2 linked regions of the Leucothrix mucor DSM 2157 genome follow. The protein of the gene in region 1 interacts with the protein of each later gene in a pairwise test. Links are inferred from orthologs where the notes say so. Each region holds a gene or a part of one and is shown in the gene's direction. Other genes may lie near its edges.

Evidence for each region.
Region 2: the proteins of LEUMU_RS28060 (region 1) and LEUMU_RS24740 interact in binary tests that used the Escherichia coli proteins (3 or more experiments, as listed by UniProt). The link is inferred for Leucothrix mucor DSM 2157 from one-to-one orthologs.

The regions. Positions count from the first base shown.
Region 1 is NZ_ATTE01000001.1:2,757,214-2,760,522, forward strand. The notes cover bases 258-3,235. They hold LEUMU_RS28060 (HAMP domain-containing sensor histidine kinase), read left to right. Parts: upstream 258-1,044; coding sequence 1,045-2,427; downstream 2,428-3,235. Other genes in these bases: LEUMU_RS0112460 (response regulator transcription factor), read left to right, coding at 344-1,048; LEUMU_RS0112470 (SCO family protein), read left to right, coding at 2,526-3,131; LEUMU_RS0112475 (ATP-binding protein), read left to right, coding at 3,232-3,235. Outside these bases: phbB (acetoacetyl-CoA reductase), read left to right, coding at 1-153; more of LEUMU_RS0112475, read left to right, coding at 3,236-3,309. UniProt on the Escherichia coli protein: Histidine kinase member of the two-component regulatory system CpxA/CpxR which responds to envelope stress response by activating expression of downstream genes including cpxP, degP, dsbA and ppiA.
Region 2 is NZ_ATTE01000001.1:1,141,231-1,144,552, reverse strand. Bases 332-3,322 are described here. They hold LEUMU_RS24740 (PaaX family transcriptional regulator), read left to right. Parts: upstream 332-1,353; coding sequence 1,354-2,292; downstream 2,293-3,322. Other genes in these bases: rimK (30S ribosomal protein S6--L-glutamate ligase), read right to left, coding at 2,296-3,201; paaG (2-(1,2-epoxy-1,2-dihydrophenyl)acetyl-CoA isomerase PaaG), read right to left, coding at 371-1,159; LEUMU_RS0105110 (alcohol dehydrogenase family protein), read right to left, coding at 332-338. Also shown: more of LEUMU_RS0105110, read right to left, coding at 1-331. UniProt on the Escherichia coli protein: Negative regulator of the paaZ and paaABCDEFGHIJK catabolic operons. Binds the consensus sequence 5'-WWTRTGATTCGYGWT-3'. Binding of PaaX is specifically inhibited by phenylacetyl-coenzyme A (PA-CoA).

The DNA.
Region 1 (3,309 bases):
GAAGTATTAGATAAGATCGTTCGCACGATTCCAGTTGGTCGTTTAGGTGATCCGGATGATATTGCACGTGGTGTAATGTTCCTGATCGAAGACGAAGCCGGCTTTATCACTGGCGCGACGTTGGATATCAACGGTGGTCAGCAAATGTACTAAGGTTTAGCCTTTGTACAACACGTAAGATCTGTGCCAATGATTGTTCTGATCATTGGCATTTTTGTTTCTCCCCTGTGCTTAGCCGCCTGTAAAGATTCGTAAAAACTCCCCATCACGACTTCACTCTGCGCTACTATTTTATCAAACGCGCATCGCTTTGAATTGCGCCACAATGACGGAATATGACCCCATGACACAAGCTCATATCTTACTGGCCGATGACGATACGGTGCTGGCAGAACTGCTCACCGAGTATCTTCAAGGCGAAGGCTTTAAAATTACCTTGGTACACAACGGAGCAGACGCTCTGGAAGCAACCAAAACCCCTAAAGACATGATCATCCTAGACATCATGATGCCACGCATGGATGGGCTGGAAGTCCTGAAAGCGGTTCGCCAAAATGGCATCGAGACGCCGGTGATTATGCTCACTGCCCGTGGCGATGATATTGACCGGATTTTGGGTCTGGAGTTGGGTGCGGATGACTATATGCCAAAGCCTTGCAATCCACGTGAGTTGCTTGCTCGCATTAAAGCTATTCTGCGTCGCGCCGCCGGTACAGAAAAGAAAAGCAGCGCCCAAAGCGATCAAATGGAAATCGGTGATTTGAATCTTAATCAGCACAACCGCCAAGCGACGCTGCTAGGTGAAGTGCTGGTACTGACTCAAACCGAGTTCGACATTCTGCAATTGCTGATGCAAGCACCGGATGAATTGATCACTAAACAGACTATTTCTGAAACTGTGCTGGGCCGTAAGCTGGGTGCTTACGATCGCAGCATTGATGTGCATATCAGTAATTTGCGTCGCAAGCTTAGCCCATCAGAGAAGCTGAGCATTCAAACCATTCGTGGCTCCGGCTACCTCCTTAACGTGAAGCGCGACGCCACATGACCCGTTTATTTTTAAAAATTGCCGGACTGCTGATAATCACCAATCTGCTCATCATGCTGAGCGCTTACTTTCTGGTGCAATGGCTGGAAAAAGAAGAGCTGATTATTTCACCACGCCAAGCGCCGCAGATTCTCGCCGACCGCGTGATGAAGGAGTATCAGCAGGGTACAATCGCCGACTATGCTAAAAAGCTGGGCGACCATGGTACGTCTGTCGCACTGATTGATGAAAACCGCACCGTGCTATTTACGATGCCAAACTTGCGCCGTTATTTAAACAGCCAACCCCGTCCGCTAGTATTGGGTGACGAGCGCTGGAGTCGTGGCGAAAGAAAAGAAAAAACCGGCGAAGAACGAAAACGCCCCAGGCGCATTGGTTCGCAATTCACCCGTGAAGTCGTCACTGACGATAGTAAAATTTATTACGTACTGATTCGCAGCGTCCATAAAGATCACAGCCTGATGCCACAAGCGCCTTGGAAGCGCTTATATGCGCCGATTGCCGCGTTTGTCTTGGCCATGCTGATTGGTAGCTCCTTGATTAGTTTGTTTATTACCTCACCCATTCGCAGTTTACGCCGCACCACGCAGTCCTTTGGCCTGAAAGATTTATCAGCCCGAGTAGACCCATCAGTAGCTGAGAGAAAAGATGCGATCGGTGAACTCGGTCGTGACTTTAACCGCATGGCTTCCCGTTTGGATGACACCCTGAAAAGCCAGCACCAGTTATTGCGCGATGTGTCACATGAATTACGCTCTCCACTGGCGCGTATTCAGGTCGCCAGCACCTTGGCCGAGCAGAAAACCGGCAGCAGTACTGAGCTGCAACGGATTGATCAGGAAACTCAACGACTCGATGGCCTCATTGAAATCATTCTGCGCCTGACACGTTTGAACAATACACCGGAATTAAACTTTGAGCCGCTAGAGTTGGATGAGCTGATTGATGACGTGGCACAAGATGCACGTTATGAGTATCAAAATACCGACAAGCAAGTAGTTGTAAACCTTGGCGCGTTGCCAACCATTCAGGCGGACTATGAGAACTTACGCAGTGCACTGGATAACATTGTGCGCAATGCCATGTACTACACGGAAGATGGTAGTGCAGTCACCATTTCGGCAAATGCCAATGCTTCTGGCCTTGAGATTATTGTGCGTGACCATGGCCCCGGCGTTCCTGAAGAGCACTTGAAACGTTTGTTTGAACCGTTTTTCCGCAGCGATAGTTCGCGTAATGAAAAGACTGGCAGTAACGGGGTTGGTCTGGCCATTACCCATCGGATTATCGAGCTGCATGGCGGTAAAGTCTGGGCGAAGAATGCGGAAAATGGCGGCTTGGTTGTGACGGTGCAATTGCCACCATCGGTTACTCGCTAAGCTTCTTCTGATGGCTTTCCTCAAGCAATGTAATTGTAATGCCTGACTATCACTCACTGTGATAGTCTGCAAAGCTAATAATCATTCAGGAAAACCGCATGAAACAGACCATTTTCTTTCTGTCATTGATTGCCTTTATTGGTGGATTGGTTGCTGCCCAGCAATACCTTAGCAAGGAGCACACTCCTGCTGCGAGTAAACCGGTTCCCATTGCGGGCAAGCAGTTTGGTGGTGAGTTCTCACTGACTCAGGATGGCAAAACGGTTTCACTGAGTGATTTTAAAGGCAAAGTGGTCGTAATGTACTTTGGCTATGCCTCTTGCCCGGACGTTTGCCCGACGAGCTTGGCAATGATTGGCGGTGCAATGAAGTCATTAACACCGGAAGAGCTGGAATCAGTTCAAGGTGTGTTTGTGAGCGTTGACCCAGAGCGCGACAAAGGCGACCCGCTGATGCAGTATGCGCAATACTTTCACAAAAACTTTGTCGGTATTACTGGCACGATTGATGAAATTAAAACGGTCACTAAGCAATACGGTACTTATTACGCCAAGGTCGAAAGCGACTCAGCGCTTAGCTACCTAGTTGATCATACATCAACCACTTTTATCATCGACCGTAATGGAAAATTCTTTGAATCTCAGCCGCATGGCGCCAAGCCTGATGCCATTGCTGAAAGCATTCGCAAAGCCCTGGCATCCTGATTCTACTTAGCCATTCGGGGAGTGACATTCACTAACAGTACAGATAAATTCTGTTAGTATAATAAGCATCAAAAATAATCTGATGCAGGTTAGTCCCCGAATGCCTAAGAATACGCCTTCCTCGCACGATTTAGCCGATGATATCTTTTCCCGCTATATCGCCATTATTCTCGCTTTA
Region 2 (3,322 bases), 1.6 Mb from region 1 along the record:
GACTCCGACACGCCCTCACCCACTGCCACCACATAACCGCAACAGTCCGCCCCTTGAATCATCGGGAATATGAGCGGCTCACCGGACCAACTGCCATCATTATCTGCAGAGGCATCAAAGCCACTTTCCGCCCCAGCATCCGTCGCACTGGTGACAGCTTTGGAGTACCACGCAGTGCGGGTATTGATATCCGTGTTATTCACGCCAGCACCTCTGACATGAATTAACACTTCGCCGGCTTTGGGTATTGGCACAGGAATGTCCGCAGAGAACTCCAACTTCTCAAAACCACCGTGACCGGTCAGATAGATACCTTGCATGACTTGCGGAATTGTCACTGTTACCACCTTATTCGATAATTAATTAGTGCTTAGTAACCTTTAAAATCAGGCGCACGCTTTTCAGTAAAGGCACTCACCCCTTCTTTAAAGTCATAACTATTACCGGCTTCATCCTGCAAATCGCGCTCTAAATCCAACTGAGTTTGCAGGTCATTTTCACTGGATGCATTCAATGCGCGCTTGATAAAGCCCATGCCTTTAGTAGGCTGCTTGGCTAAATGTTCAACCAGCTTATTGGCTTCCTCCATTAGCTGATCATCATCCACACATTGCCAGATCATGCCCCACTGCTCAGCTTTCTCGGCGCTAATTTTATCACCCAACATACTCAATGCCATGGCACGAGCACGCCCGACCACGCGTGGTAATAACCACGTTCCACCCGCATCCGGAATTAAGCCTAAGCGGCAGAATGCCTGCACAAAGGATGCAGAGCGCGCAGCCAGCACAATGTCACACGCCAACGCTACATTAGCGCCCGCGCCCGCCGCCACGCCATTCACCGCACACACAACCGGAAACTCAAAGGTCATTAGCGCATGCACAAATGGGTTGTAATAGTTTTCCAGTGCATGACCCAGCTCAGGGCCATTCTCACCACGTACTGCAGGGTCAGCTAAGTCTTGTCCTGCACAAAAGCCACGGCCATTGCCAGTTAACAGCAAACAACGCACTGAGGAATCATTTCTGATTTCAGTCAAAGCAGCCTGAATCTCTTCCTGCATCTCTGTGTTAAAACTGTTTAAGCGGTCGGGCCGGTTAAATGTCAGTCGCGCGATGCCAGATTCGATCGTAAATTCAATGCTGTTGTAGCTCATGATGCCTCCTACTGCGGTTCTATTTGGGATTTGAAGTGCGATTAATATACCTGACTCATTAATTGAGATACATTATTATTATTTACTGTTATTTTTACGTATCAAACTAAGTGCTGATCACTCTTTGCGCCATCTCAGGATGTTGCCATAAGAATGATTTTAAGCGCCCACTGTGTGGAATTGAGACCCTAAAATTGACCAATAATAATTCATTTAATGATAAAGCCTCTGAGCTGATTGAGCGCTTTTCGCAAACTCGCCCCATGCACGCCAACTCCTTATTGCTGAGTATTTATGGCGATACCATCAGCCCGCGCAGTGAGAATATTTGGCTAGGGAGCTTGATCAAACTGGTCGCGCCAGTGGGCATCAGCCAACGCTTAGTGCGTACCTCGGTCTTTCGCTTGTCAGAGAAAGGCATTTTGCAGTCGATGCAGTCTGGCCGCCGCAGTTATTACTCGCTCACCAACCGCGCTTATCGCCAGTTTGTCAGCTCCTCAAAACGGATCTATGCCTCAAAGCCTGCGCAATGGGATCAGCAATGGCGACTGGTATTCACCTCACTCAATGATATTACGATGGAACAGCGGGAGATTATCCGCAAAGAATTATACTGGCTGGGGTTCAACCGCATTACCGTGGGCGTTTATGGGCACCCAGTGGCGGACATGGAGGATGTCAAAAAGCTGGTTCAAGATTTGGGTATGGAAGATAACATCGTGATGCTGCAAGCCAGTGCCTGCGATACGGAGCACGTGCCATTAGCCAATACGCTCATCAGCCAATGCTTTGATTTGAGTGATAGCAGCCAGCAATACAGCCTATTGATTGATGACTTTCAACCGCTGTTGGATAGCTGTGGTGATGTGGCAACACTAGAGCCAAAGTTGTGCTTTTTAATCAAAACACTGCTTATGCACCGCTACCGACATATTCTACTGAAAGAACCTGATTTACCGGATGAGTTATTGCCCAGTGATGCAGTGAGTCGTCGAGCCAGAAAGGTAACGGGCCAACTGTATAAAATCCTACAGCCCGCCGCCGATCTCTATTTTTCAGAGATTTGCGAGCAGGATGGCAGCGTATATCCGCCGCCACCCGCTTCATATTTCGAACGCTTTAAAGACGTCTGAGCATTAACGCGTCATTTTAGTCTGAGTACGACCAGGGCGTGCATTTTGCTCAATGTGCTCAATGATCATGCCAGCTACATCTTTTTCAGAGGCTGTCTCAATCCCTTCCAAACCAGGCGATGAGTTCACTTCCATCACCAATGGACCACGGTCTGAGCGCAGCAAGTCAACACCCGCCACATTCAAGCCCATGATCTTAGCCGCATTGATCGCGGTTGCACGCTCTTCTTTAGTCAGTTTCACCAACATCGCTGTACCACCGCGATGCAAGTTAGAGCGGAACTCGCCCTCTTTTGCCTGACGCTTCATCGCCGCAACCACTTTACCAGCAACTACAAAACAACGAATGTCCGCACCGCCTGCTTCAGCAATAAACTCCTGAACTAAGATCTGTGCTTTCAGCCCACGGAAGGCTTCGATTACACTCTCTGCCGCTTTGCGGGTTTCAGCCAGTACCACGCCGATACCTTGAGTCCCTTCCAACAACTTAATTACATACGGTGGCTTGCCAATGAAATTCAACAAATCATCGGTGTCATCTGGCGAATGTGAGAAGCCAGTGACTGGCATACCGACATTTTTACGAGACAGCAACTGCAGTGAGCGCAGCTTGTCACGCGAGCGGCTGATCGCCACCGATTCATTCACAGGGTACACACCCATCATTTCAAATTGGCGCAGTACCGCCGTACCGTAAAACGTTACCGAGGCACCAATCCGCGGAATGACCGCATCAAAACCAGTCAGCACACGGCCTTTATAATGAATCTCAGGGCTACCGCTACTGATATTCATGTAAGCACGAAGTACGTCGATGACCTCAACAGTATGGCCACGGGCCTCAGCGGCTTCAATCAAGCGGCGAGTCGAGTACAAACGTGGGTTACGAGACAGTATTGCAATTTTCATTTAACGTCCTTAAGAATACCGCCCGCGACTTGCGTTGGGCTTCTAAGTTAAGAATTATAGTGATCGGAAGTAATCTGCTTCCATCTGGCAGTTTCTATATTGTGAACTGATACCCCAACAG